DNA from 4 places in the Paradevosia tibetensis genome. Region 3 is predicted to be linked to each of the others. Evidence: predicted binding sites of a transcription regulator. Region 3 holds the regulator's gene; each other region holds the start of a gene.
The links. The regulator PhoB, encoded in region 3, activates phosphate uptake and scavenging genes when phosphate is short. The targets are predictions, from matches to a motif close to TGTCATNNANCTGTCAT.
Positions count from the first base shown of each region.

Region 1: FNA67_RS19870 (DUF2794 domain-containing protein) is a predicted target of PhoB. The motif match lies at 3,803-3,819, and genes of this name have one in related genera.
Region 2: phnC (phosphonate ABC transporter ATP-binding protein) is a predicted target of PhoB. The motif match lies at 4,253-4,269, and genes of this name have one in related genera.
Region 4: ugpB (sn-glycerol-3-phosphate ABC transporter substrate-binding protein UgpB) is a predicted target of PhoB. The motif match lies at 3,354-3,370, and genes of this name have one in related genera.

Region 1 is NZ_CP041690.1:4,047,402-4,054,851, reverse strand. It holds gene FNA67_RS19895 (invasion associated locus B family protein) at 1-420, opposite strand, end outside; gene thpR (RNA 2',3'-cyclic phosphodiesterase) at 636-1,175, opposite strand; gene FNA67_RS19885 (Bax inhibitor-1/YccA family protein) at 1,443-2,213, shown strand; gene FNA67_RS19880 (GNAT family N-acetyltransferase) at 2,314-2,817, shown strand; gene FNA67_RS19875 (GNAT family N-acetyltransferase) at 2,926-3,348, opposite strand; gene FNA67_RS19870 (DUF2794 domain-containing protein) at 3,393-3,785, opposite strand; gene FNA67_RS19865 (DUF1223 domain-containing protein) at 4,111-4,836, opposite strand; gene acnA (aconitate hydratase AcnA) at 4,976-7,450, opposite strand, start outside.
Region 2 is NZ_CP041690.1:3,167,272-3,174,721, reverse strand. It holds gene FNA67_RS15500 (carbon-phosphorus lyase complex subunit) at 1-956, shown strand, start outside; gene FNA67_RS15495 (alpha-D-ribose 1-methylphosphonate 5-phosphate C-P-lyase PhnJ) at 953-1,837, shown strand; gene phnK (phosphonate C-P lyase system protein PhnK) at 1,834-2,610, shown strand; gene phnL (phosphonate C-P lyase system protein PhnL) at 2,613-3,317, shown strand; gene FNA67_RS15480 (DapH/DapD/GlmU-related protein) at 3,458-4,072, shown strand; gene phnC (phosphonate ABC transporter ATP-binding protein) at 4,335-5,207, shown strand; gene phnD (phosphonate ABC transporter substrate-binding protein) at 5,293-6,204, shown strand; gene phnE (phosphonate ABC transporter, permease protein PhnE) at 6,395-7,330, shown strand; gene phnE (phosphonate ABC transporter, permease protein PhnE) at 7,341-7,450, shown strand, end outside.
Region 3 is NZ_CP041690.1:768,943-776,392, forward strand. It holds gene FNA67_RS03745 (amino acid permease) at 1-559, opposite strand, end outside; gene FNA67_RS03750 (N-formylglutamate amidohydrolase) at 552-1,367, opposite strand; gene FNA67_RS03755 (MurR/RpiR family transcriptional regulator) at 1,475-2,311, shown strand; gene phoB (phosphate regulon transcriptional regulator PhoB) at 2,362-3,063, opposite strand; gene phoU (phosphate signaling complex protein PhoU) at 3,106-3,816, opposite strand; gene pstB (phosphate ABC transporter ATP-binding protein PstB) at 3,827-4,633, opposite strand; gene pstA (phosphate ABC transporter permease PstA) at 4,643-5,962, opposite strand; gene pstC (phosphate ABC transporter permease subunit PstC) at 5,959-7,416, opposite strand.
Region 4 is NZ_CP041690.1:1,289,758-1,297,207, forward strand. It holds gene uxaC (glucuronate isomerase) at 1-457, shown strand, start outside; gene FNA67_RS06280 (mannitol dehydrogenase family protein) at 471-1,400, opposite strand; gene FNA67_RS06285 (Na/Pi cotransporter family protein) at 1,465-3,129, opposite strand; gene ugpB (sn-glycerol-3-phosphate ABC transporter substrate-binding protein UgpB) at 3,548-4,873, shown strand; gene ugpA (sn-glycerol-3-phosphate ABC transporter permease UgpA) at 4,945-5,829, shown strand; gene ugpE (sn-glycerol-3-phosphate ABC transporter permease UgpE) at 5,840-6,688, shown strand; gene FNA67_RS06305 (sn-glycerol-3-phosphate import ATP-binding protein UgpC) at 6,690-7,450, shown strand, end outside.

The sequences.
Region 1 (7,450 bases), 1.2 Mb from region 3:
GCCCGCCTTCATGGCGCCCACGAAGCCGCCTTCGTCGCCGGCGCTCGCCAGCCAGGCGGCCGAACCTTCAGTGACCATCGGATAGGTCTTGCCATCCACGGCCGCGCTCGCATTGGGCGACTGGGCATTATAGGGGTAGCCGATCAGGGTCTGGACCTCGTTCTTGGTTCCCAGGCCCTTGCGGTGGATCACCAGGAAATGAATGGGGTCGCGATTGGCGCCCTTGGGCTCGCTGGAACTGGGCTGGGCCGAAATGTAGCAGATCATGCCGTTCGCATCGGTGCCCTGCCAGGCCGTCCAGGCCTTAAAGGTACCGAGGCTCTTGGCGCCGGCGCTCTGGGCCATTGCAGGGGTGAGCCCGCTGACCGCAATGGCGCCTGCCAAAATTCCGAACAGCATGCCACGGGTCGAGGATTTCATCGCCAAACCATCCTTGATTTCATTTGGGGCCGACAGAGACCGACAGTGCGTAGGATGCGGTAAACATGGTTACCAAGGTCTCAAAACGCGGCGTTTTTGAACGAATTCGCTTTCATTGAGGGTCAAATTTGACCGCAATTTGGCGCTGCCGATCACGCAGTTGGGTGTTAACGCGTTCAGGATGAATGAATTCTGAACGCGCGTGCGCGTCCCGGTCAGGCAGCCAGTGGATAGCTCTGCTCGACCACGTAGGGACCGCCCCCTACCGAGTCCCGGCTCGAAAACAGCACGAACCGTCCGACCGGGAATTGCAGCGGCTCGAACCGGCCGGACATGGCAAGATAGCGCGCCAGTTCCTCGGGTGCGGTGCCCCGCAGGCGCGCCAGGGTCACGTGCGGAGTGTACTTGCGGCTCTCGGGCTCGAGCCCGATCCGTTGCAGCACCCGCTCCTGGGCGGCCTGAAGGCGGCTGAGGGTCTCGTTGAGCTCGACCCCGGCATAGAGGGCGTGGGGTTTGTTGCCACCGAACGCCCCGAGCTGAGTAAGCCGGACGGAGAAAGACAGCCCGTTGGCAAGGCGCTCCAGGCTTGCGCTCACCTCGTTGGCGGTCGCGTAGTCGACATCGCCGATGAAGCGCAGGGTGATGTGGTAATTGTCGGCATCGATCCAGCGAGCGCCATGCAGGCCGCCACGCTTGAGCGAGAGGGCGAAGGCCACCTCCTTGGGGACCTCCAAGCCGGTGAAGAGACGAGGCATGAGTTTTCTCCCCGTTTACGCATCCCGATTCGGCACACTCGCCCTTGAACGGTAACACGAATATGACGCGGGAAAAGACCTCGGGGCGGCCACTCAACAAGTTAGGGGCTGCCTGCCTTCACATCAGTTTGACCGGACAAGTCCGCAAAGCCCAAGTGCCACAGGGGTTTGACCTTGAAGTTGGAACACGCCACCGCCATATTGTGCGGCAGGTGGCTCAAGTCCTTGGGATCCTAAGCCACACTTGGTTATGTGAAAGGGAAACCAATGGCACAATTTGACAGACCGACCATCTCTGCGCGGGCCGGCTCCGCCGCCGCCATTGACGAGGGTCTGCGCAGCTACATGCTGCGCGTTTACAATTACATGGGTCTCGGCCTGGTCGTGACCGGCCTGGTGGCTTACTTCGCCAGCGCCGCTGCGATCACCACCAATGCCACAAACGCCGCCGCCCAGATGGCCGATGGCACCTACCTGACGAACTGGGGCGTCCTGCTCTTCACCAGCCCGCTGATGTGGGTGGTGGCGCTGGCGCCGCTGGCCTTCGTGCTGGTGCTCAGCTTCGGGATCAACAAGCTCTCCACGGGCGCCGCACAGATCACCTTCTGGGCGTTCGCGGCCGTCATGGGCTTGTCGCTGTCCTCGATCTTCCTGGTCTATACCGGCGCTTCGATCGCCAAGGTGTTCTTCATCACCGCCGCCATGTTCGGCGCGATGAGCCTTTGGGGCTACACCACCAAGCGCGACCTGACCGGAATGGGCTCGTTCCTGTTCATGGGCCTGATCGGCATCGTGATCGCCTCGATCGTGAACATCTTCTTCAACTCGGGCGCCCTCTCGTTCGGCATCTCGATCGTGGGCGTGCTGGTCTTCGTGGGCCTGACCGCCTATGACACGCAGAAGATCAAGGAAAGCTATTCGGAAGCCTATGGCGCCGACGTGCTGCACAAGAACGCCATCATGGGCGCTCTCTCGCTCTACCTGGACTTCATCAACCTGTTCCTGATGCTGCTGCGCCTGTTCGGCAACCGCAACTAACATCAAGAAAACACGCTCCAGCGATCAAGATTTCTCGTTGGAAGCTATCGGGGCCACGGTCTAAAACGACCGTGGCCCTTTTGCTTTGGAAGCTTTCCTCGTGTCCCAGCCCGAACCCATCCTGCGTCCCTTCAACTGGTCGGACGTTGCTCCCATCACTGCGATCTATGCGCACTACGTGAAAAACGCGGTGGTGACGTTCGACCTGGAGGTGCCCAGCGAAACGGCCATGGCCGAAAAGTTCGGCCATATGGTGGATCTGGGGCACCCCCTCATCGTGGCCGAGGAAGAGGGCCGCGTCCGCGGATATGCCTATGCGTCCACCTTCCGTCCCCGGCCGGCTTACCGGTTCACCTGCGAGGATACGCTCTATCTCGCTCCGGATGCGGTGGGGAAGGGATTGGGCGCAAAGCTCATGACTGAGCTCATCGCGCAGTCGCAGGCCTTCGGCTTCAAGCAGATGATCGCCATCATCACCGGCGGGACGGAGGCCTCGATCGCGCTCCACCGCAAGTTCGGGTTCGAGGTGCTCGGCGAGTTCCCCCAACTCGGCTACAAGTTCGACCGCTGGCTCGATATCGTCCACATGCAGAGGGCGCTCTAGGCTTCTTTCGCGCGCTCGGCGTCCTCAACGCCCTGAGCCGGCGCTAATGCACGGCGCCTCGCGAGCGGAGATATTCAGGCGGCTCTGGAGAAGAAGGACGCGGTGTCCTCAGAGCGCCTTGCGCATGGGGTAGGCCACGAGGGTGAGCCCGGTTTGGGGCTCGCCCACGTCCACCCAGCCGCCTTCCTGGTAGAAGCGGTGGGCGGTGGTGCTGCTGTTGAGAGTGGCAAATTCGAAGCCGGCCGTCCGAAGCGCGTCTTCCATATGCGCCATCAAGGCCCGGCTCACCCCCCGGAAGCGGAAATCGGGCGAGACGTAGTTGAGGCGGATCGAGCCGTCGTTCATGGTGGCGCCGACGCCGGCGATCTGGCCCTCGATCTCGGCCACGTAAAGCGTCGTTGGCTCGCTTTCCAGCATATCGCGCACGCCGGCTTCGGACTTGTTGCGCAGCCAGCCGGACAGAACCTCGGACCGGTTCTGGTGATCGGCCTGGCAGAGCTCGCGGATGGAGGCGGTGAGCACCACGCTCATCGCGGGGATGTCCGCGGCGGTTGCCGCCCTTACGGTGGGCGCCGTCACGTCACGACCGCGAAATGCGGTTCGAGCACGTTGAGGACCAGCCGCAGGTCATGGCCGCGCTTGAGGATGCGGCCCTGCTGGTTGATTACAAGGTACTGACCCTGGCGATTGCGCAGCTTGGGCTGCTTCTCGATGGAATAGAGAGGGCGCTCGGAATTGCGGGCGAAGGCGGAAAACACCGCACGCTCGCGCAGGAAATCCATGGCGTAGTCGCGCCACTCGCCCTTGGCGACCTTGCGGCCGTAGACGGCCAGGATGAGGCTCAATTCGGTGCGGTCGAAAGCTACGTAGGGCGCCGGACGGTTGGGAGCATGGGGCGAGGGGTGCTCGTTGACATGCACGAGGCTCAATCCCTTGGGTGCACCCTGCTGCCCTTCGGCCAACTGCATACTCCCATCGTCGGCTACGTCATCGATCCGTCATGATCGCGTTGTTTGCCGGCGGAAGCAAGCGCCTGCTGTACACCGGTTTCCATCCTGTGTCCGATATAGCGGATTATGTCTCGCTCTACGCGAAATTACCCAATTTCGAACACAATGTGTCCGCGCTGGCGCCCGAAAGCGTCGGCATAACATCGTCATTGCCTCCAGTGGCCGGTGTCCGGGCTGACCGAGCCCCCAAACCACGATGCCCAGACACCGGCCGCCCCTAAAGACCAGTCAGACTGATTTCCTCCCGCCTTGCCCAGGCGGGAGTTTTGTTATTGGGGCTCCACTATTGCTGAAATGCCGCAGCGCCCAGAATATTTCCGGGCAGGCCCCCGGCTTCCTCCTGCACGATGATGACCGCGCCGTTACTGTCGCCGGTCATGACTTCGGAGAGCGGCAGCTTGAGATGGGCGCCGGCGCCCGGTTCCCACATGCCGATCGCCTGCCGGGAGGTCACGACGTTGGTGTAGGTCACATGCTTGCCTTCGTTCTCGCCGCGCTCGATGGCGACATCGGCGCGATCGAGATAGGTCACGAGCCAGACCACTGCATCGGCAAGGCCGGCCTGTCCCTCGATGTCGATGGCGAGCATGCCGTCCGAGGTGTTGAGCGCGACGGGCAGGGTCAGCTTGGTGGAGCGTACGACGCCGTCGATTTCCTGCTGGCGCGAGCCGACCACGCCCTTGACGCCGTTGACGACCATTTGCGGGGTATAGATGCGGTTGCTGCCCCAGCGGGTCGCGTAGTCCTTCTGCCGGGCGGTATTGGCCTTGGCACCGAACGTGTCGGGCCAGCCGATATAGTCCCAATAGTCCACGTGGTATGAAAGCGCGATGACATCGGGGCGCTGGGCGAGCTTGGTGAGCAGGGCGTCCGCCGGCGGACAAGAGGCGCAGCCCTGGGAGGTGAAGAGCTCGAGAACCGCCTTGGGCTGGACGCGCACTTCGAGCGCGTCGGCGGGAAGCGCGAGAAGCAAACCGAGGAATGTGCCCAGGAGCGGTCTGAAAATCATGGGCAAAGTTCTAGGCACGGATTTTTCTGACTGCCAGTCAAATCGGTGAGAGGCAGGACGTCGACCTCTACACGTTGCCGGGAGGCCGCGCCGGGGTCCCCGAGAGGCGGAGGTTTTCCGCCCCTCGGAGGGATCGAAATCAGGCCGCGACGAGGTTGCGCAGCACGTAGTGCAGGATGCCGCCGTTATTGTAGTAGTCGAGCTCGTTCTCGGTATCGATGCGGCAGCGGGTCTTCACCTCCGAGATGCGGCCATCCGAGTGGACGATCTTGACGACGACGTCCGAACGCGGCGTGAGGGTGGTGAGGCCCTCGATGGTCACGGTTTCGGTGCCGTTAAGGCCAAGCGTCTGCCAGCTTTCGCCATCGGCGAACTGGAGCGGCAGCACACCCATGCCGATGAGGTTGGAGCGGTGGATGCGCTCGAAGCTCTGCGCCACGACGGCGCGAACGCCCAGCAGGCGGGTGCCCTTGGCCGCCCAGTCGCGCGAGGAGCCGGTGCCGTATTCCTTGCCGGCGAAGATCACCAGCGGCGTCTCGGACTTCTCGTAGGCCATGGCGGCGTCGTAGATCGGCATCTGCTGGCCGTTCGGCCCCAGGGTGAAGCCGCCTTCCACGCCCGGCACCATCTGGTTCTTGATGCGAATGTTGGCGAAGGTGCCGCGCATCATGACTTCGTGGTTGCCGCGACGGGCGCCATAGGAGTTGAAGTCCTTGGGCGCGACCTGGTGCTCGGTGAGGTAGATGCCGGCGGGGGTCGAGGGCTTGAACGAACCGGCCGGGGAAATGTGGTCGGTGGTGATCGAATCGAGGAAGAGACCGAGGACGCGGGCATCCTTGATGTCGGTGACCGGCGCCGGGGTCATCTTGAGATCGTCGAAATAGGGCGGGTTCTGCACATAGGTCGAGGACGAGTTCCAGCCATAGGTCTCGCCGCCATCGATGGTGATGCCCTGCCAATGCTCGTCGCCCTTGAAGACGTCCGAATAGCGCTTGGTGAACATCTGCGGCGTGACGTTGGCGCGCACGATGTCGGCAATTTCCTTGTTGGTCGGCCAGATGTCCTTGAGATAGACGGGCTGTCCATCCTTGCCCGTGCCGATCGCGTCCTTGGTGATGTCGATCTTGAGCGAGCCGGCCAGCGCATAGGCGACGACCAGCGGTGGGGAGGCGAGGAAGTTCGCCTTGACGTCGGGGTTCACGCGCCCTTCGAAGTTACGGTTGCCCGAGAGCACCGAGGCTGCGACGAGGTCGCCGGCCTGCACGGCCTTGGAAATGGCCGGCGGCAGCGGGCCGGAATTGCCGATGCAGGTGGTGCAGCCATAGCCGACGAGGTTGAAGCCGATGGCGTCGAGATCGGCCTGCAGGCCCGAGGCGGTGAGGTAGTCGGTGACCACCTGCGAGCCGGGGGCCAGCGAGGTTTTGACCCACGGCTTGGAATTGAGGCCGAGCTCGCGCGCTTTGCGGGCGACGAGGCCGGCGGCGACCAGCACCGAAGGGTTGGAGGTATTGGTGCACGAGGTAATGGCGGCGATGACGACGTCGCCGTGACCGATGGAGAAATCCTCGCCGTCCACGGCGACCTTGGGATCATCGGTCTTGGCGAAATCCTTGACCAGCGAAGCGGCGAACTTGTCCTTGGCCTCGGCGAGGACGAGACGGTCCTGCGGGCGCTTGGGGCCGGAGATCGAGGGCACGACCGTCGAAAGGTCGAGCTCGAGCGTGTCGGTGAAGACCGGATCGGGCGAGGCGGTCTCGCGGAACATGCCCTGGGCCTTCGAATAGGCTTCCACGAGCGCGACGCGGTCGGCGGTGCGGCCGGAGGTGGTGAGGTAGGAAAGGGTGTCGGTATCGACCGGGAAGAAGCCGCAGGTGGCGCCGTATTCGGGAGCCATGTTGGCGATGGTCGCCTGGTCCTCGAGGGAGAGGTGGTCAAGGCCCGGGCCGTAGAACTCGACGAACTTGCCGACGACGCCCTTCTTGCGGAGCATCTCGGTGACGGTGAGCACGAGGTCCGTGGCGGTGATGCCTTCGTTGATCTTGCCGGTGAGCTTGAAGCCGATGACTTCCGGGATCAGCATGGTGATGGGCTGGCCGAGCATGGCGGCCTCGGCCTCGATGCCGCCCACGCCCCAGCCCAGGACCGAGAGGCCGTTGACCATGGTGGTGTGGCTGTCGGTGCCCACGAGCGTATCGGGGTAGGCGACGGTCTCGCCGTTCTCGTCCTTGGTCCAGACGGTCTGGGCCAGGTATTCCAGGTTCACTTGGTGGCAGATGCCGGTGCCGGGGGGCACGACGCGGAAATTGTCGAACGCCTGCTGGCCCCAGCGCAGGAACTCGTAGCGCTCGCCATTACGCTCATATTCGAGCTCGACGTTCTGGTTGAAGGCGAGCGGGGTGCCGAAGCTGTCGACCATCACCGAGTGGTCGATGACGAGGTCGACGGGGACGAGCGGATTGATCTTCTGGGGATCGGCGCCGAGCTTGGCGGTGGCGTCGCGCATGGCGGCGAGGTCGACCACGGCGGGGACGCCGGTGAAGTCCTGCATCAGCACGCGCGCGGGGCGGTAGGAGATTTCGTGCTCGGAAGTCTTTTCCGTCAGCCAGGTCACAAA
Region 2 (7,450 bases), 2.0 Mb from region 3:
TCTATGACCGCGAACTGGCCGCTCTGGCCATCATGCAGGCGCGGGGCGATCTGATCGAGGCGATCTTCCTCGTGCGCGCCTATCGCACGACGCTGCCACGCTTCGGCTATTCCAACCCCATCGATACCAGCGCCATGCTGGTCGAACGCCGCGTTTCGGCGACGTTCAAGGACCTGCCCGGCGGGCAGGTGCTGGGGCCGACCTTCGATTATACGCACCGCCTGCTCGACCCGGAGCTCGCCGCGGGCGCGGAGGTGGCCGAGCCCGATATGCAGGATGCGGGCGATACGGCCATGCCGCGCGTTACCGACCTCCTCGCCCACGAAGGGCTGGTCGAGCCCGATACCGGGTTCGGCAATGAAGGGGCCGAGGATGGCGAGATCGGCGACCTGACGCGCGAGCCGCTGCAATTCCCGCTCGACCGCGACCTGCGCCTGCAGGCGCTGGCGCGCGGCGACGAAGGGTTCCTGCTGGCGCTCGGCTACTCGACGCAGCGCGGCTATGGCCGCACCCACCCGTTCGTCGGCGAAATCCGCATCGGCGAGGTCGAGGTGGAGCTGGAAGTGGCGGAACTGGATTTTCCGCTCAAGCTCGGGCGCATCCGCGTCACCGAGTGCCAGATGGTCAACCAGTTCAAGGGCTCGGCCAATGTGCCGCCGCAGTTTACCCGGGGCTACGGGCTGGTGTTCGGGCAGGCCGAGCGCAAGGCCATGGCCATGTCGCTCTGCGACCGGGCGCTGCGGGCGCGCGAGCTCGACGAGGACATCGTGGCGCCGGCGCAGGACGAGGAATTCGTCATTTCCCATTCCGACAACGTGCAGGCCACCGGGTTCGTGGAGCACCTCAAGCTTCCGCACTACGTGGACTTCCAGGCCGAGCTGGACCTGATCCGGCGGCTGCGGGCCGAGCACGATGCGCGCGTGGCGCGGGACGAGATGCAGGAGGCAGCCGAATGAGCGGCGCGATTGCGAACTACAACTTTGCCTATCTGGACGAACAGACCAAGCGCATGATCCGCCGGGCGATCCTCAAGGCGATCGCCATTCCCGGCTACCAGGTGCCGTTCGCCAGCCGCGAAATGCCCATGCCCTATGGCTGGGGCACGGGCGGCGTGCAGGTGACGGCGGCGGTGATCGGGCCGGACGACGTGCTCAAGGTCATCGACCAGGGCGCGGACGACACGACCAATGCGGTCTCGATCCGGGCGTTCTTCGCCAAGACCGCCGAGGTGGCCACCACCACCCATACGAGGGACGCCACGATCATCCAGACGCGCCACCGCATTCCGGAGGTGCCGCTGAGCGAGGGCCAGATCCTCGTCTACCAGGTGCCGATCCCCGAGCCGCTGCGCTTCCTCGAGCCGCGCGAGACCGAGACGCGGAAAATGCATGCGCTCGAGGAATATGGGCTGATGTATGTGAAGCTCTACGAGGACATCGCCAAGCATGGCGAGATCGCCACGACCTATGCCTATCCGGTCAAGGTTGAGGGGCGCTACGTGATGGACCCGTCCCCGACCCCCAAGTTCGACAATCCCAAGATGCACATGACCGGGGCGCTTCAGCTGTTCGGGGCAGGGCGCGAGAAGCGGATCTATGCGGTGCCGCCCTATACGAACGTGGTCAGCCTCGACTTCGAGGACCATCCGTTCGAGGTGCAGAAATTCTCCGAGCCTTGCGCGCTGTGCGGGGCAACGGGCGTCTATCTCGACGAGGTGGTGCTCGATGACAGGGGCGGGCACATGTTCGTGTGCTCGGACACCGACCATTGCGAGGACCGGCGCGAGCACGGCCATCGCGGGGCCCTCGCGGGCCATGACCTTGAGGCTGCGCAATGAGCGACGAACCGCTGCTCCGGGTGACGGGGCTTTCCAAATATTACGGCTCGCGGCTGGGCTGCGCCGATGTCAGCTTCGAGCTCTATCCGGGCGAAGTGCTGGCCATTGTCGGGGAAAGTGGTTCGGGCAAGACGACGCTGCTCAATTGCCTGTCGACCAATCTCGAGCCGAGTTCCGGCCTGGCCGAATACAGGATGCGCGATGGCGTGTGGCGGAACCTCTATGAGCTTTCGGAAGCCGAGCGCCGGTTCCTGATGCGGACGGACTGGGGTTTCGTGCACCAGAACCCGGCCGATGGCCTGCGTATGACGGTTTCGGCCGGCGCCAATGTCGGCGAGCGGCTGATGGCGGTGGGCGACCGGCATTACGGACGCATCCGCGATACGGCCATCGACTGGCTCGGGCGCGTGGAGATCGCGGAGGATCGGATCGACGACCAGCCGCGTGCGTTTTCGGGCGGCATGCGGCAGCGGTTGCAGATCGCGCGGAATTTGGTCACCAATCCGCGGCTGGTGTTCATGGACGAGCCGACAGGTGGGCTGGATGTCTCGGTGCAGGCGCGGCTGCTGGATCTGCTCAGGTCGCTGGTGAGCGAGCTGGGGCTGGCGGCGATCGTTGTGACGCACGACCTGGCGGTGGCGCGGCTGCTTTCGCACCGGATGATGGTGATGAAGGACGGGCACGTGATCGAGGCAGGGCTGACGGACAGGGTGCTGGACGATCCGCGCGAGCCTTACACGCAGTTGCTCGTTTCTTCGATTTTGCAGGTGTGAGGATGACTGCTCTTCTTCAAGTCAAAAGCGTCGCCAAGACCTTCACCATGCACCTGCGCGGTGGCGTGGTGCTGCCGGTGGTGGATGGCGTCGATTTCGAGGTGAATGCCGGCGAATGCGTGGTGCTCGGCGGGCCATCGGGGGCGGGCAAGAGCTCGATCCTCAAGATGGTCTACGGCAATTATGCGGTGGATAGCGGCGAAATCCTGCTGATGCACGAGGGCGCGCCGGTGGACCTGGCCGCGGCTACCCCGCGCATGGTGCTGGCGCTGCGGCGCGACACCATCGGCTATGTCAGCCAGTTCCTGCGCACAGTACCGCGCGTATCGGCGCTGGACGTGGTGGCCGAGCCGCTGGTGGTGCGTGGCGTCGAGCACGAGGCGGCGCAGGTAAAGGCGCAGGAGCTGCTGGCGCGGCTCAACCTGCCGGAGCGACTGTGGGGTCTGCCGCCGGCGACGTTCTCGGGCGGCGAGCAGCAGCGGGTCAATATTGCGCGCGGGTTCATCACCGACCATTCGGTGCTGCTGCTGGACGAGCCGACGGCTTCGCTCGATGCCGCGAACCGGGCGATCGTGGTCGAGATGATCGCCGAGAAGAAGCGGGCAGGGACGGCGATGCTCGGAATTTTCCATGACGAGGATGTACGCAACGTGGTGGCGGACCGGATCGTGGATGTGACGGGGTTTGCGGCCAGGAAGGCGGCTTGAGCTTCCCCCACCCTTGTTCCCTCCCCACAAGGGGGAGGGAGACCTGCTGGCTCGATCGCGCCCCATCGCCTCCCTCCCCCTTGTGGGGCGGGATCGAGGGTGGGGGTGCGCCAAACATCAAGTTTCCCACGAGGATCTCAATGAAAAACCTCTCCGAACGTCCTTCCGTCCATCCGACCGCAGAGGTGCGGGCGTCCGAGCTTGGGCGCTATACGGAGGTGGGGGAGCGCAGTCATGTCTATGAGAGCGTGATCGACGACTACTCGTACCTGGTGCGCGATTGCGAGGTGTATTCGGCGCGGATCGGCAAGTTCTCCAACATTGCCAGCCATGTGCGGATCAACGCCACCAACCATCCGATCGAGCGGGCGACGCTGCATCACTTCACCTATCGCGCCGGGGACTATTTCGAGGATGCCGAGCACGAGGCGGAGTTCTTCGCCAGGCGCAAGGCGCGGGTGGTGACGATCGGGCACGATACCTGGATCGGGCACGGGACGACGATCCTGCCGGGGGTCACGGTGGGCGACGGGGCGGTGATCGGCTCGGGCGCGGTGGTGACCAAGGACGTGGCGCCCTACACCGTCGTCGGCGGCGTGCCGGCCAAGCTCATCAAGGAGCGGTTTTCGCAAAAGGTGGGCGAGCGGATGCAGAAGCTGGCCTGGTGGGACTGGAGCCATGCCGAACTGCGCGCGGCGCTCGAGGATTTCCGTTCGCTGACGGGCGAGGAGTTTCTGGTGAAGTATGGGGGGTGAGGCAGCCCCCACCCTTGTTCCCCCCCCACAAGGGGGGAGGGAGACCTGCTGGCTCGATCGCGCCCTATGCTTCCCTAGGGGAGATAGAGGGCGAGGATAGAGTGACTTATGCCTCGGCGTTGCCGGGGCTTTGTTTTTTGTCATAGAGGCCGAGAGGCCCGGAAATCCTCAGCGTTGGATTGTCACGGAAGTGTCGCGGGCCGTTCACGCCAGCTTCTTGATGGGGTCTTAGGGCTTCCTGCAATCAAGCGGGGAGCAGGCCATGCTCAGGATTGAAAACGTCACGCGCCGGTTCGGCAGCAAGGTCGCCGTCGAGAAGGTCGATATCGACATTCCGGCCGGGCAGATGGTCGGGGTGATCGGGCGGTCGGGCGCGGGCAAGTCCACGCTGCTGCGCATGATCAACCGGCTGATCGATGTCAGCGAAGGCACGATTTCCTTCGATGGCCTCAAGGTTTCCGAATTGAGGGGGCAGGCGCTGCGCGACTGGCAGCGCGACTGCGCCATGATCTTCCAGCAGTTCAACCTGGTGCCGCGGCTCGACGTGGTGACCAACGTGATGCTGGGGCGGCTCAATCGCCGCTCGACCGTGCAGTCGGTCCTCAAGATCTTCTCGCAGGAAGAACAGATGATGGCGCTCAAGGCGCTCGAGCGCCTCGATATCGCGCAGACCGCCATGCAGCGCGCCGGCACGCTTTCGGGCGGCCAGCAGCAGCGCGTGGCGATTGCACGGGCCCTGATGCAGGAGCCCAAGATGATCCTCGCGGACGAGCCCATCGCGTCGCTCGATCCGCGCAATGCCCAGGTGGTGATGGACTCGCTGCGCGACATCAACCGCAATGACGGGATCACGGTCATCACGAACCTCCACACGCTCGATACGGCGCGCAACTACTGCGAGCGCATCATCGGCATGCAGGGCGGGTGCGTGGTGTTCGACGGGACGCCCGACCAGCTCACGACCGATGTGGCGCGCCAGATCTACGGGGCCGACGGGCTCGACGAAGCGTTCTCGGAGGCGATGACCTCCACCAGCATCGAGCCGGCGAACAAGCCCAAGCGCAAGCGCAAGAACGCGGCCGACATCGTGGCGGCCAACCAGCTCGGCGAAGCCGGCGTCAGCCTGCCCAACTAACACTTTCAGGAATCCCGGACGAGACGACCCTCAGGCGGGACAACCGCAGGGCGGCGTTCGGCGAAACGACGAACAGGAGACAACCATGACTGCGTTCCGCAAAACCCTCCTGGCAGCCACTGCGCTCGCCATGCTCGCCACCTCCGCCTTCGCCCAGGACGTCACCGTCCTGCGCATCGGCCTGGATGGCTCGGAGAACGAAGCCGACCAGATGCGCAACGCCCAGTGCGTCGCCGACGAGCTCAAGGCCGCCACCGGCGTCGCCGAAGTGCAGCTCTTCCCCTCGCCGGACTATAACGGCGTGATCCAGGGCCTGCTCGGCGGGACCATCGACATCGCCGTGATGGGCGCCTCGTCCTATTCGGCCATCTACCTCAAGGACCCGAACGCGGTCGATCCGATCCTGACCACGGTCGGCGCCGACGGTTCGACCGGCTATTATTCGCTCATGGTCGCCCGCAAGGATTCCGGCTTCAAGACCGTGGCCGACCTCAAGGGCAAGAAGCTCGGCTTCGCCGACCCGGATTCGACCTCGGGCTACCTCGTCCCGAACGTCGCGCTGCCCAAGGACATCGGCGCGCCGATCAAGGAATTCTTCTCGGAGACCGGCTTCGGCGGCGGCCACGAGAACCTGGTGCTGGCCGTTCTTGACCACAAGTTCGACGCCGGCACCACGTTCGGCTCGGGCGTAGGTGACTGGGCCGAGGGCTATTCCTCGGGCAACCTGCACTCGATGGTCGCCAAGGGCATCCTGGACACCGACGATATCGTCGAACTCTGGCGCTCCCCGCTCATCCCGAACGGCCCGCTGATGGTCTCCAACAAGCTGCCCGAAGAGTGGAAGGGCAAGATCAAGGCCTTCTTCCAGGACCTGCCGAGCAAGGACCTCGCCTGCTTCCAGGGCTTCACCCAGGGCGAAAACAAGGGCTTCACCGAAGTGGACCCGAGCTTCTACCAGACCATCATCGACGCGCGTAAGTCGGTGATCGGCGGCTAATCCGCTTACCTCCAACTATCGACGGCGGTGCTCGGAGCGCCAGGTTCCCCCCGGGGATGGCGCTCCGTTTCGTTAGGCAACGGAGTCCGAAAAGTGGCGTCCACTTTTTCGGTCCGTTGCCCGGCGGGCACCGCCGTTTTTCTAAAAGGAGAGCGCCGTGGCCAATGCTGCCGACCACGCGACCCATTCGCTGAGCGAAGGGACGCAAACGGTCTATGACCACTACCGCCGCCAGGTGCGAACGCGCCGGATCTATACGCTGATCGCGCTGGTGGTGTTCCTCGCCATCCTTGCCGCCTCGCTCAATTTCGCGAACGCGGCCAATTCGGGCAAGTTCTTCGACAGACTGCCGTATTTCTTCGATTTCCTCAGGTCGTTCGTGCCGCGTGATCCGCTCGAGATCTTCCGCGCCATGTTCGATGTCGCGAGCCCCTATGCGGACGGCTCGCAGAAGTTCGACTACACGTCCGACCGCATCTGGGTCACTGACTGGTTCTACGTTCCCAACTATCTCTACCAGCTGATGGTGACCATCAACATCGCCCTGGTCTCGACCATCATCGGGGCGACGTTCGGGTTCCTGCTCTGCTTCTTCGCGGCCACCAACCTGATGGGCGCGGGCATCGCGCGGTTCGTGGTGCGGCGCGTGCTCGAAGTGCTGCGCGCCTTTCCCGAGATCGTGGTGGCGGGGCTGCTGACGGCGATCCTTTCCATCGGGCCGATCGCGGCCATCGTGGCGGTTTCGCTCCACACCATCGGGGCGCTGGGCAAGCTGTTCTACGAAGTGGTCGAGAACGCCGACATGAAGGCGGACGAAGGGCTGCGGGCCGTGGGGGGCAACTGGGTGGAGCGCGTGCGGTTCGGCATCGTGCCGCAGGTGCTGCCCAATTTCGTCTCCTACACATTGCTGCGCGCCGAGATCAACGTGCGCGCCTCCACCATTATCGGCGCGGTCGGCGGCGGCGGCATCGGGGAGGCGTTCCGGCTCTCCATCGGGCGCGACCATGCGGCCAAGACCTACGCGATCGTGCTGCTGCTGCTGGTGACGATCATCGCGGTGGATCAGTTCTCGGCCTGGCTGCGGCGCAGGCTTGTGGGCAAGCAAGCCTTCGATTTCGGGGCATAGGAGACGCGCCATGGCACAACTGGCCCTGACCGATATCGAGCGCGAAACGCTCAAGGCGAATTATCCGGCGGTCTTCGAGAAGAGCTTCTGGCAGCGGCACGGCATCGCCATCGGGGTGGC
Region 3 (7,450 bases):
TCCAGAAGACCACGAGCCCCGCCAGCGCGATCAGCGTCACCGTCAGCGTCACCCGGTAGGAGAGCGCCACCCCGAAGATGTTGAGCCCCAGGAAGATGAGGTAGAACACCACCCAGAGCACCGGATAATAGGCCGGCTCGATTCCCGTGATGGAGCCGAAATAGGCCGAGATGAACGTCACGATCACCGCCGGCGTCAGCACGTATTCGACATTCTCGAAGAGGCCCGTGATGAACCCGCCCCAGGGTCCCATCGAGGTGCGCGCGAACGAATAGGCCGCGCCCGTATGCGGCAGCGCCGGGCTCATCTCGGCGATCGAGAAGACCAGCCCCAGATACATGATGGCGATGATGATGCCGGCCACCAGCATGCCGCCCCAGCCGCCCGTGGCGAAGCCGAAGTTCCAGCCCGAAAAGTGACCCGAGATAACCGCGCCCACGCCCAGCGCCCACAGCGACCACACGCCTGCATAACGCTGCAGCCCGCGTTTCTCGAAATACGACTTGTCGCGCGAGGCGTACTTGACGCCCCCGCGACCCACTAAGGGTGTCTCAGCCATTTGTCCCTCCTGATGGATGCCCCTGGATCGATGGTGACAGAACCGGTTGCCGTGCCGCCAACGTCCCTCGCGCGGCCTGTAGGCACCGGGCCAGCCGGTTCGACCACAAGGCCACCCCGGCGGGTTCGAGAATCTCGTCGTTTCGGATCTCGATCATGGTGGAATCGAGCCCGCGCCCGTCCCCGTGATGTTCGAGCGTATAAGTCACTCCGTTCAATGCTGCATAGGGTTCGTTCCAGCCGATGTTGAGCGCCCGGTCCTCATCGAGGAGCGCATCGCGCAATGCGGCCGTGAAAGCAGGGTTGGTGCCGTGGATGAGCCCGATCGGCCATGGCCGCGGCACGTCCTTGTAGACCGGTGTGAACGAATGCACCGTCACCAGGATGGTCTCCCGCCCGGCCGCCTTGCGCCGGTCCAGTAGCGCGCCGATGGCTTGATGGAACGGGGTATGGAACGCCACGATCCGGTGCGCCCGTTCGAGCGGGTCGATTTTCGCATTGCCCGGTATCGTCGTGCGTTCGCTGATGGCGGGGATGAGATCGGGTGCTTCATGGTCGCGGTTGGCGTCGATGATGAGCCGGCTCACCGTCGAATAGACCAGGGGCGCGTCCAGCGCCTCGAGTAGCCCCAGCGCCACCGAAAGTGCCCCCGGATCCCAGGCGATATGGCTCACCCGCTCGCTCGGCTTGAGGCCGAGATCGCCATATTCGGGTGGGATGCGGTTGGAGGCGTGATCGCAGACCAGCACGAAGGGGGAGGACCCTTCGGCGTTGTTGACCTGAACCGGCTGCAGTCTCGACCCATCCATGAGAGACACGCGATTTTTGTTCGGTTAACGTTTGCAACAGTTGTTCCGTATCGGCGATATCTGTCAATATTGAAATTGTCGTTTCAGCGTCTGCGAGGGGGATGACCGTGGAAAGTCCGAGCGTCGAGGCCCGTATCCACGAAGCCAACCACCGGCTCACCGCCGCCGAGAAGCGCGCCGCGCGCGGGCTGCTCGCCAATTACCCCACCATCGGCCTGGCCCCGGTCGCCGAGTTCGCCCAGCAAAGCGGGGCCAGCGCCGCCACCGTCCTGCGCTTCATCGCTCAGCTCGGGTTCAAGTCCTATCCCGATTTCCAGCGGTGCCTGCGCGAGGAGCTGGAGGAACGCGCCAAGTCGCCCCTGCAGCGCAGCCTCGCCGCCGTCCGTCACCAGACCGCCATCGGCGACTTCCTGGGCGATTTCTTCTCGCAGGTGACCTCCAACATGCACGCCTCTGCGGCGCGCATACCCACCTCCGAGTTCGAGGCCGCCAGCGCCCGCCTCGCCGATCTCAAGCGGGGCTGCCATATCGTGGGTGGCCGGTTCACCGATGCCATGGCCAGCTACATGGAAGCGCATCTGCGTCTCGTGCGCCCCGGCGTGCGCCGCCTCGATGGCCGTCCCGCCGCCCGCAACGACCAGCTGCTCGATATCCGCGCCGATGACACCGTGGTGCTTTTCGATATCCGCCGCTACGACGCCGACCTGCTCGAGGTCGCCGCCAGTCTGGCGGCGCGTCGCGCCTTCATGGTGCTCATCACCGATGAGTGGATTTCCCCGCTCTCGCGCTACGCCAAGATCGTGCTGCCCTGCCGCATCGCGGTCGATCGCACCTGGGATGCCAACACCGCCATCTTCGCGCTCACCGAGGCCTTGATCGCGCGCGCCACCGAACTGGCCTGGCCGAGCGCGGAAAAGCGGATGGGCTCGGTCGAGCACAATTAGCCTCGGCGGGAAGAAGCGCGCCGGCAGAGACCCACCAGCGCGCTTTAGTCTCAGCTCGCCGCCGCGAACTGCTCGTCGAAGGAATAGCCGGCGCCACGTACCGTGCGGATCGGGTCGGCGCTCTTGCCGCGATTGATGGCCTTGCGCAGCCGTCCGACATGCACGTCCACGGTTCGCTCGTCCACATAGACGTCGTTGCCCCAGACGCCGTCGAGCAGTTGCTCGCGCGAATAGACGCGGCCGGGGTGACGCATCAGGTATTCGAGCAGGCGATATTCCGTCGGCCCCAGATGCACCTCGCGGCCGGAGCGGCGCACGCGGTGGCTGGTGCGGTCCAGCTCCAGGTCGCCCGCCTTGAGTACGGTGGTGACGAGTTGGGGGTTCGACCGGCGCAGCAGCGCGTTGATGCGGGCCAGGAGCTCCGGGATGGAGAACGGCTTGACGACGTAGTCGTCCGCGCCCGTCGCCAGGCCGCGCACGCGCTCCTCTTCCTCGCCGCGCGCCGTGATCATGATGATCGGCACGCGGGCGGTTTCCTCGCGGGCGCGCCAGCGGCGGCAGAGCTCGATGCCCGAAAGGCCGGGCAGCATCCAGTCCAGGAGGATCAGGTCGGGGATCTTCTCGCGCATCTGGTCGGCGGCTTCATCGCCGCTCGCCGAGGAGAGCACGGTGAATCCTTCCGCCTCGAGGTTGTAGCGCATCATCAGCGCCAGATCGGCCTCGTCTTCGACGATCATGATCGTTGCAGGCATTTCAGCGGTTCCGGGTGGGGGAAAGGCTGGGGGTTCGCGAGATTACTCGCGAACCTGGGTCCGGTGGAGGTCTTCGACGTCGCCCGAGAGATACCGGCCGGTGTCGAGATAGAAGGCGGCCTCGGCGATGTTGGTGGCGTGGTCGCCGACGCGCTCGAGGTTCTTGGCGCAGAACAGCAGGTGCGTGCACTGCGTGATGTTGCGCGGATCCTCCATCATGTACGTGAGCAGTTCGCGGAAGATCGAGGTGTAGAGCGCATCGATCTCGTCGTCGCGGTTGCACACGGCAATCGCGGCCGCCCCGTTGCGGGTCGAATAGGCATCGAGCGCCGCCTTGAGCTGGGCCAGGATCAGGTCCGTCATGTGCTTGAGCCCGTTGTAGAACTTGGGCGCGAGCGACAGGCCTTCGATCTGGAGGGCGCGGCGCGAGACCTGCTTGGCCATGTCGCCGACGCGCTCGAGGTCGTTGGCCACGTGGATCGAGGTGATGATCGAGCGCAGGTCCGTGGCCATGGGCTGGCGGCGGGCGATCATGGAAACCGCGGTTTCGTCGATCTTGCGCTGCATCTCGTCGATGCGCTTGTCGGCGGCGACCGTCTGGCGGGCGAGGTTATGGTCGAGCTTGAGCAGCGCCGTGGTGGCGTTCAGCACGGCCGCTTCCACCTCCCCGCCCATCTCGGAAATCGACCGGGCCAGCTGGGTCAGCTCATCCTCGTAGGAGGAGACGATGTGTTCGCTCTGTAGGGTGGGCATCTAGGGCTCCTTAGCCGATACGGCCAGTGATGTAGTCCTGGGTCTTCTTGTTGACCGGATTGGTGAAGATCTCTTCGGTGACGCCTTCCTCGATCAGCTTGCCGAGGTGGAAGAACGCCGTCTTCTGGGAAACGCGGGCGGCCTGCTGCATCGAGTGCGTCACGATCACGATGGTGAAGTTCTCGCGCAGCTCGTCGATGAGCTCTTCGATGATGGCGGTGGCGATCGGGTCGAGCGCCGAGCAGGGCTCGTCCATCAGCAGCACTTCGGGCTTGGTGGCGATGGCGCGCGCAATGCACAGGCGCTGCTGCTGCCCGCCCGAAAGCCCGGTGCCCGGGGAGTCGAGGCGATCCTTGACCTCCTCGAACAGGCCCGCGCGGCGCAGCGAGGAGACGACCACTTCATCCATCTCGGCCTTTGTGCGGGCCAGCCCATGGATGCGCGGGCCGTAGGCCACGTTCTCGTAGATGGACTTGGGGAAGGGATTGGGCTTCTGGAACACCATGCCGACACGGGCGCGCAGCTCGACCACGTCGATATTGCGGTCATAGATGTCGTCGCTGTCGAGCAGGATCTCGCCGGTCACTCGGCAGGAGTCGATGGTGTCGTTCATGCGGTTCAGGCACCGCAGGAACGTCGACTTGCCGCAACCGGACGGGCCGATGAGCGAAGTCACGCGGTTACGCTCGATGTCGAGGTTGACGTCGAACAGGGCCTGCTTCTCCCCGTAGAAGACCGAGACGTCCTTGCCGCGGATCTTGACGGGAACGGTGCTTGCGGGCGCCGGAGCGGTGTCGAGGGTCATAGCTTCACTCATTTGTCGGTCCTACCAGCGGCGTTCGAAGCGTTTGCGAAGGATGATGGCGGTGATGTTCATCACGGCAAGGAAGGCCAGCAGCACGATAATGCCACCGGAAGTGCGTTCCACGAAGGCGCGTTCGGCTTCGTTGGACCACATGTAGATCTGGACGGGCAGGGCGGTCGCCGGCTGCAGCGGGGTCGCCGGATAGTCCGCCACGAACGCCACCATGCCGATGAGGAGCAGGGGGGCGGTTTCGCCCAGGGCGCGGGCGAGGCCGATGATGGTGCCCGTGAGCACGCCGGGCATCGCCAGCGGCAGCACGTGGTGGAACACCATCTGCATGCGCGAAGCGCCCAGGCCCAGCGCCGCCGAGCGGATGGAGGGCGGCACCGAGCGCAGCGCGGCGCGGGTGGCGATGATGATGGTCGGCAGCGTCATCAGTGAGAGCACGAGCCCGCCCACGATCGGCGCCGAGCGCGGCATGCCCATGAAGTTGATGAAGACGGCCAGGCCGAGGAGGCCAAAGACGATCGAGGGGACGGCGGCCAGGTTGTTGATGTTGATCTCGATGATGTCGGTCACCCGGTTCTTGGGGGCGAACTCCTCCAGATAGATCGAGGCGGCAACCCCGATCGGCAGGGCGACGATCAGGACGATCAGCATCATGTAGGCCGAGCCGACCATGGCCACGCCCAGGCCCGAAGCTTCCGGGCGGCTGGAGGCGCCATAGGTGAACAGGCCCCAGTTGAAGGGCGTCGAGATCCGGCCGTGCTGGCGCAGCTCCTCGAGCCAGGCGATCTGCTGGTCGGAAACCTTGCGCTTGGCCTCGGGCACGGAGAGGTCGATCTGGCCCTTGTTGGCGCTGTCGATATCGGCCCCGGCCAGCAGCGCCACCGTCTGGGTGGTGCCCACGATCGAGGGATCGGCCTGAACCATGGCGCGCAGCTGCCCGCGCACCGAATCCGAGACCATGCCCGAAACCTGCTTCATCGCCTTGCTGTCGCTCGGGTCGACCCCGAGCACGGCGGCCAGCGAGAGGCGGGCCACCTGCGGGTAGTTGGCGGTCACCAGCACCTTGGGGTCGCTGGCGCGCTTGTCGCCCTTGTCGATGATGTCGGCAGAGAAGTTCACCGGAATGGTGATGGCCGTCTGCACGAACGCCGTATAGCCCTTGCTGACGATCGAGCCGAGCAGGATCACCAGGAATATGACGCCGAAGGCGATGGCGGCGATACCCATGGCGCGGAAGCGCTGTTCGGCGGCGTAGCGGCGCTTGAGGCCGATATCGCGGCGGGCCGGAACGTCTGCGGCGGAAGCCTGCGTATCCATGACAGCTTGGCTCATTCGTACTGCTCCCGATAGCGGCGGACGATCCACAGGGCGAACACGTTCATCCCCAGGGTGATCACGAAGAGGGTAAGGCCCAGGGCGAAGGCCACCAGGGTCTGCGGCGAGTTGAACTCGAGGTCGCCCGTCAGCTGGTTGACGATCTTGACCGTAATGGTGGTCATGGCCTCGAAGGGATTGATGGTGAGCCGCGCGGCAACGCCCGCCGCCAGCACCACGATCATGGTCTCGCCGATGGCGCGCGAGGCGGTGAGCAGCAGTGCGCCCACGATGCCCGGCAGCGCCGCCGGCAGGATGACGCGCTTGATGGTCTCCGAGCGGGTCGCGCCCAGGCCGAGCGAACCGTCGCGCATGGCGCGGGGCACGGCGGTGATCACGTCGTCCGAAAGCGAGGACACCAGCGGGATGAGCATCACGCCCATCACGAACCCGGCCGTGAAGACCGACTGCGCCTGGATGAAGGCGGTGCCGCCGGCAAGGGCCGCCGAAAGGTCGCGCAGGAAGGGCCCGAGGGTCACCACCGCGAAGATACCGTAGACGATGGTCGGGATACCGGCGAGCAGTTCGAGCACCGGCTTGACGATCGAACGCACCTGCGGGGAGGCATATTCACCCATGTAGATGGCCGACATGAGCCCCACGGGCACGGCGACCAGCATCGAGACGAGCGCGATGTAGAGCGTGCCGGCGAGCAGCGGGATGAGGCCGAACTGGCCTTCGCTGTCGGTCGCGCCGGCCGCGGCGAAACGCGGGTCCCACACGGTGCCGAAGAAGAAGTGCATCGGATTGACCTGGGAGAAGAAGGTCATGGTTTCCGAAAGCATCGAGAGCACGATGCCGATGGTGGTCAGGATCGCGATGCCCGAGGCGCCGAACAGGGCCCAGAGCATGACGCGCTCCACATTGTTGCGGGCGCGGGCGCGCGGCTTGACCATGCCCAGCCCGATGGCGGCCCCGGCGAGCGCCAGGATGATGGCGATGCCTCCGCCCAGGCGGCTGGCCAGCGTGGCCGTTTCATTCACGCTCAGCGCGATGGGCAGCATGTAGTCCTGGCCCTGGCTGGCGAGCAGGATTCCCTGCTCGGCGGCGACGGGCACGAAATCGGCATAGGATTTCGGCAGGTCGGCGGCGGTATGGATATCGAGGGCGCCCAGGGCGCCGGCGGCGCGGTCGATCATGCCGAGCGCCAGGCTGCGCTCACCGACGCTGATATCGGCCGGGAGCTGCGCATTGATCATGTTGTCGGTGTAGATGCTGGCGCCGATCGCCCACACGACAAGGAAAAGCACTGCGGGAACGGTTGCGAGCAGGAACGCCCACCAACCGTGGTAGTTGGGCAGGGAGTGCGGCTTGGCGGCCCCGTCGCGCTGTGCTGCGGCGCGCTGGCGTCCGATCACGAACGCGACCACACCGATCGCGGCGATGATGGCGAAGACTATGGTTGCCGACATCTTGCTTCCCTGTATTGCGCCCCCTGTGCCGGGA
Region 4 (7,450 bases), 520 kb from region 3:
TGCCGCCTACGGCCCGGACAAGGGCGCCGACATTCCTGCGCGGACCGACTATGTGCGCGCTCTCAAGCCGCTCCTGGACGAGGTGGGGAACAGGTCGGACCTCACCATCATCCTCTTCACGCTCGATGAAACGACATACGGGCGCGAACTGGCGCCGCTGGCCGGCCACTATCCCGCGCTCCGGCTGGGGCCGGCCTGGTGGTTCTACGACAGCCCCGAGGGGATGCTGCGCTATCGCCAGCTGGTGACCGAGACCGCCGGCTTCTACAACACCGTAGGCTTCAACGACGATACGCGGGCTTACCTGTCGATTCCGGCGCGCCACGACGTGGCCCGGCGGGTGGATTGCTCGTACCTCGCAGGGCAGGTGGCAACGCACCTGATGGACCTCGATGAGGCCCATGAGGTTGCCAGCGACCTGGCTTACGGGCTGGCGAAGAAGGCCTACCGCATCTAAGGGCGCCAAACCGTTAGTGAGCGTGCTCCGGGGTTTCGCTTTCGACATCCCCGACGTCGCTGGAGCCTTCCAGCGCGTTGATGTCATCCACGAAGCGAACGCCGACCTTTTCGAGTGCCGGTCTGCCCGCGGCGAAATTGTCCTCGATGATCCATTCGCGGTCCGGACCGGCGAATACAGGGCTGACAGCCTCGATGCCGAAGCTGCGCTCGAGCAGGTGGCGATCCTCGTCCGAGGCCGCGCGAACCGTGCGCCGGGCAATGGAGTTCGGAAACGTCGCATTTGCCCTGACCCAGCCGGCCAGTTCCGGCTCGACCATCGCCGCCAGGTCGAGGACCGCACTGGCCGCGACGCGCCCGTTTTCGGGCATGTCGTCGCAACTGAGGACCGTGAAGGCGCCGGCCCCGCTGTTCCAGCGACGCCTTAGCGCCGCAACGATCAATCCGATGACCGTCCGGGGTGCGTTGATGTCTTCGGCATCGGCAACGACGTCCGGATGATCGGCGTCGAAATGCCCGGTAGTGGGATCGACGTAATATCCGCCCGGCGTGATGGTCAGGCTGACGATGCGAATGGCGGGATCTTCCAGCCGATCGAGTATCGCGTCCGTCTCGCCCGGCTCGAGGAACTCGGCCATCGGCGCCAGCACGCGGGTGGTCGTACGATGACCGTCTTCCTCCACGATCGTCGAAAGCCAGTCCTGGCGTTCGAGCAGCAGGCGCATGTGTCCGTCCGCCGCCCGGACGCCCGCGCCGGCAATGGCCCAGTCGTGGCCTTCGCCCAGATTGAAGAGATCGTCGAGATAGGTGGCCTGATGGGCGCGGTGGAAGTTGCCCACCCCGAAATGCATGATGCCCGTCTTGAGGCGCGCCAGATTGTAATGCGGAACCGTCGCGGTCAGCGAGACCTGCGCCAGTGTCGCCAGCGACACCTTTGTCGTCATAGAAATCCTCGCGCGGCTGTTTACCGCCCCCAGGTTCGGCTTATCCCGAACGGATCGGGCGCGATTATGGCGCCCCTGCGGCCTTGCTGAGGCGGCTGTCCAAAAGGTCGCCGCTGTCGGAGAGGATCGAATAGGCGATGCCCGAGAGTGCCGAGTTGATCCGCTTGAGGGCATGCACGGTTTCCAGATGCAGGTCGCTGCTTTCCCGACTCGCCGCCGTTCCGGCGCGCAGCCGCGTCAGATGCCGGGCGATGCTCTCGCGCTCGAACGCCCCGATCTCGTCCTTTTCCTCGATCAGCTGGCGCGCCGAATCGCGATCCTCGGAAACGAGCACGTTGAGCGACAGCTGCATGTTGCCGAGCACGCGTGCGTGCAGGTCCGTCAACTCCTGCCAGCCCTGGTCCGAGAACTTGATATTGCGCTCGCATTTTTGCTCGGCGAGCTTGAGCAGCTGCTTGGCGACGATGTCGCCGGCCTGCTCGACATTGATGGCGAAGCTGGTGAGTTCCTGCCCGCGCCGCTTCTGGTCGCGATCCATCGAATCCCAATCGAGGCTGGCAAGGTAGAGCTTGATGTCGCTGTTGGACTTGTTGACCTCCGCCTCCAGCTCCTTGATCTGCTTGATCGCGACCTTGTCCCCGGTTTGGTAGATATCCATCACGGGCTGCAGCATCACTTCCACCAGCTCGCTCATGCGCAGCAGCTCGCGCGTCGCGCTGGCGAGGGCGGTGTCGGGATTGGCCTTGGCTTCGCGGATAAGCGCCGGCTGGCGCAGCCGCGCCACGTCCATGGTGTCGCTCGGCGCCGGCTTGAGCAGGCGTTCGGTGAACCTGGCCATCTGGGAAACGAACGGCAGGCACACCGCGACGCGGAAAAGATTGAAGGCGACGTGGAAGACGATGACGTCCGAACCGGGCATTGCTTCCATGAACTCCAGCGGCGGCCGGACGAACTGCAGGACCAGCAGCAGCGCGACGGCCACCAGGACCTGGAAGACCAGGTTTCCCAGCGCTATGCGCCGCGCGCGCACGTCCATCGCCCGCGTGAGGATGACCGTGATGACGGCGCCGCCGGTGTTGACGCCCAGCACCAGCGCGGCCGACATCTCGACCGGTATGAGACCATGCGCCGAGAACGAGGCGATCAGCAGGATCGCGGCCACCGAGGAGTGAATGGCCCAGCCGAGCAGGGCAGCGAGCAGGAACGCCGTGATCAGGTCGTTGCGCAGGTAACCCACGCCCATGGCAAGGATCGGGCTGTCGCGCCAGGCCGCCGTGGCCTCCGACATCATCTGGAGCGAAATCAGGGTGAAGGCGAGGCCGAGGATGAGCCGGCCGAGTTGCTTGGTCTGTCGGGCGCTGCCCTTGAGGAAGAGGCCGCCGCCGGCGATGATGAGCAGGGGGGTGAGCCAGGAAAGATCGAGCGAGAGTATGCTGGCCACGAGGGCCGATCCGAGCGCCGCGCCCAGTTGCACAGCAATGCCCGTGCTGGCCGTCATCAGGCCGCTGCCCGCAAATCCGATGGCCAGGAGCGCCGCCGCAGTCGAACTCTGCAGGGCGATGGCCATCGTGGCCCCCGAGCTGGCGGCCGCCAGCTTGCTGGAACTGGCAAAGGCGAGCACGCGCCTGAGCTGGGTGGAATAGGAGCGCTCCACCGCTGTTCGCACCATACGCACGGCCCAGATCAGCAGCACGATGGCCGCTACCAGGTGTACGACAGTGAGATACATGCCTTTCCTCCGTTGAGTCGGGGGTGATTGTTCACGCTAACAATGCGCGCACAGCCGCAAGGTCGAAACCCCCTTGTCGCCATCCGGTTGCGCAGCATCCTCCTTCCGCGCAAACGTCCGGCATTTTTCGGACCTCAGATTTTCATATGAACGTTCAGGAAGCAAGGAGAGCTAACGCCTCCTCGTTCGAATGTTCGCGCAAAGATGCTGATATCACGCGTTCATGTCATAAAAGTGCAATCAGGTCCGCCTATTCCTCGCGACGGCCGCGATGGCCTTCACATCCGAACCAACCCACACTTGTCCACCTCCATTTTCATATGAACTTTTCATGTTGCCATATGAAAATTCGATTGCTAGCGTTTCGACCAAGGAAGGCAATCGACCTTCTGGAGGGGACCTAAAAGGGAAGAGACCTATGAACAAGCTTGCATTGCTTGCCACGACCGCTATTGCGGCGCTCACTTTCGCTTCCACCGCCGAAGCTGCGACCAAGATCCAGTGGTGGCACGCCATGGGTGGCGAACTGGGCGCCAAGCTCGAGGAAATCGCTGCCAACTTCAACAAGACCCAGAGCGACTACGAGATCGTTCCGGTCTACAAGGGCTCCTATGACGAGGCCCTGACCGGCGCCATTGCCGCCTTCCGCGCCAACGAACAGCCTGCCATCATTCAGGTCTACGAAGTCGGCACCGGCACCATGATGGGCGCCAAGGGCGCCGTCTATCCGGTCTACCAGCTCATGAAGGACATGGGCGAGCCCTTCGACCAGTCCAAGTTCCTTCCGGCCGTCGTTGGCTACTACTCGGACACCGAAGGCAACGTGCTCTCGCTGCCGTTCAACTCGTCCACCCCGATCATGTACTACAACAAGGACGTGTTCAAAAAAGCCGGCCTTGACCCGGAAGTCGCCCCCAAGACCTGGAAAGAGGTCGAGGAATTCTCCCAGAAGATCATCGACTCCGGCGCTGCCAAGTGCGGCTTCACCACCGGCTGGATCGCCTGGGTGCAGCTCGAGAACCTGAACGCCATCCACGATCAGCCCTATTCCACCAAGGCCAACGGCTTCGGCGGCCTGGATGCCGAGTTCACGTTCAACAACGACCTCTCCGTACGCCACTGGGAAAACCTGAAGAAGTGGCAGGATTCCCACGTGTTTGAATTCGGCGGCCCGGGCGGCGGCGACAATGCTCCCCCGCTGTTCTACTCGCAGGAATGCGCGATCTACATGAACTCGTCCGCTTCCCGCGCCGGCGTCATCAACAACGCCAAGGACTTCGAGGTCGGCTTCGCTCCGCTGCCCTACTACGATGACGTGACCACCGATCCGAAGAACTCGATCATCGGCGGCGCCACCCTCTGGACCCTCCAGGGCCGTCCGGCCGAAGAGTACAAGGGCGTGGCCAAGTTCTTCACCTACCTCCAGCAGCCCGAAGTCCAGGCCGCCTGGCACCAGTACACCGGCTACCTGCCGATCACGCAGGCTGCCTACGACCTGGGTATTTCGCAGGGCTTCTACGAGAAGAACCCTGGCTCCGACATCGCCATCAAGCAGCTGACCCGCGTCACCCCGACCGAGAACTCCAAGGGCATCCGCTTCGGCAACTACGTCCAGATCCGCAACATCATCTCCGATGAAGCCGTTGCGATGCTGGGCGGCCAGAAGACTGCCAAGGAAGCTCTCGACGAAGCCGTTGCCAAGGGCAACCAGCTCCTGCGCGAGTTCGAGGCGGCCAACCAGTAAGGCCTGGCCTGCACACCGGAAGCCCGCGCCAACCCGCGGGCTTCCTTTTGCCCCGAACCCGAGATAGGCCGATGCAGACCAAGCGCACCGTCTTTCCAAACAAGGTCCTGCCGTACCTGCTTCTTCTGCCGCAGCTGGCCGTGACTTTCGTTTTCTTCCTGTGGCCGGCGGCCCAGGCCTTCTGGCAATCCTTCCTTCGCGAAGACGCCTTCGGCTTCAAGACCACGTTCGTGTGGTTTGCCAACTATTCCAAGCTGTTCGAGGATCCGAACTACCTCAATTCGATGCGCGTGACGGCGATCTTTGCGATCAGCGTCACCGTCCTCTCGATGGTGGTCGCGCTGATCCTGGCCGTCACGGCCAGCCGCATGCTGCGCTCCTCGAAGGTCTATTCCACCCTTCTGGTATGGCCCTACGCCATTGCGCCGGCCATCGCCGGCATCCTCTGGTGGTTCATGTTCAACCCGACCATCGGCATCCTCAGCTACGCGCTGCGGGCGTTCGGGGTGAACTGGAACCACATGATCAACCCCAACGACGCGATGATCCTCATCGTGCTCGCCGCCACCTGGAAGCAGATCTCGTACAACTTCCTGTTCTTCCTGGCTGGCCTGCAATCCATCCCGAAATCGCTCGAGGAAGCGGCGGCCATCGATGGCGCCGGCCCGGTCAAGCGCTTCTGGACCATCGTCTTCCCGCTGCTGTCGCCGACGACCTTCTACCTGCTGGTCATCAACGTGGTCTACGCCATGTTCGATACGTTCGGCGTCATCCACGCGACCACAGAAGGCGGACCGTCCCGCGCCACCGAGATCCTCGTCTACAAGGTCTATTTCGATGGTTTCATCGGCCTCAATCTCGGCTCCTCCGCTGCCCAGTCGGTCATTCTGATGGGTATCGTCATCGCCCTAACCGCCATCCAGTTCCGCTTCGTCGAGCGGCGCGTGCAGTACTGAGGAGGCGCAAATGGTAGAAAACCGTCCCATCCTCAACTTCCTCTCGCACCTGGTGATGATCATCGGCGTGGTGGTCGTGGTGTTCCCCGTCTACCTGGCTTTCATCGCCTCGACGCGCGGCCCCAACGACTTCTACTCGGGCGTCGTGCCGCTCCTGCCGGGGCCGCACATGATCGAGAACTACTGGACCATGCTGACCAGCGGCATGTCGACCTCGGGCGCGCCGCCGCTCGGGCCGATGATGCTCAACTCGCTGATCATGGCGCTGGGCGTCGCGATCGGAAAGATCGCCATCTCGATCCTGTCGGCCTTCGCCATCGTCTACTTCCGCTTTCCCTTCCGCACGCTTGCCTTCTGGCTGATCTTCATCACGCTGATGCTGCCGGTCGAAGTGCGTATCGTGCCGACCTTCAAGGTTGTGGCGGACCTGGGGCTGCTCAACAACTACGGCGGGCTCATCGTGCCGCTGATCGCCTCGGCGACGGCCACCTTCCTCTTCCGCCAGTTCTTCCTGACCGTTCCCGAAGAGCTGATGGAGGCGGCGCGCGTCGACGGGGCAGGGCCGATGAAGTTCTTCCGCGATATCCTGTTGCCGCTCTCGGTCACCAATATCGCAGCCCTCTTCGTGATCCTCTTCATCCTGGGCTGGAACCAGTACCTGTGGCCGCTGATCGTGACCACGAACCCGGACCAGTACACCGTCGTGATGGGCATCAAGCGCATGGCCGACGTCGCCGACAGCTACCCGCAATGGCACACGGTCATGGCGGCGGTGATCCTCGCCGGCCTTCCTCCCGTCCTCGTCATCATCGGAATGCAGCGCCTGTTCGTCAAAGGCCTCACCGAAACGGAGAAGTAACATGGCAACGATCGATCTCGTTGACATCAAGAAAGACTACGGCAACGGCCTGGCGGTGAAGGGCATCGACCTCAACGTCGCCGATGGTGAGTTCATCGTCCTCGTCGGCCCCTCCGGCTGCGGCAAGTCCACGCTCCTGCGCATGGTCGCCGGCCTGGAAACGGTATCCGGCGGCACCGTCAGCATCGGCGGCAAGAACGTGAACAAGGCCGAGCCGGCCGAGCGCGACATCGCCATGGTGTTCCAGAACTATGCGCTCTACCCGCACATGACCGTGCGGCAGAACCTCGAATACGGCCTCAAGAACCGCGGCGTGCCGCGGCCGGAGATCGACAAGCGCGTCAAGGAAGCCGCCGATATTCTCGAGATCGGCCAGTTCCTCGACCGCAAGCCGCGCCAGCTTTCCGGCGGCCAGCGCCAGCGCGTTGCCATGGGGCGTGCCATCGTGCGCGAGCCGGCGGCCTTCCTCTTCGATGAGCCCCTCTCCAATCTCGACGCCAAGCTGCGCGTCCAGATGCGCGTGGAAATACGTCGCCTCCAGCGCCGCCTCAAGACCACCAGCCTCTACGTCACCCACGACCAGCTCGAGGCGCTTACCCTCGCCGACCGGCTGGTGGTGATGAACAATGGCCTGGTCGAACAGGTCGGAACGCCCGTGGAAGTCTACGAGCGCCCGGCGAGCCTGTTCGTCGCAAGCTTCATCGGCTCTCCGCCGATGAACCTGGTGCCCGTGGCCCATTTCAAGGGGGCGACCGGCTCGCT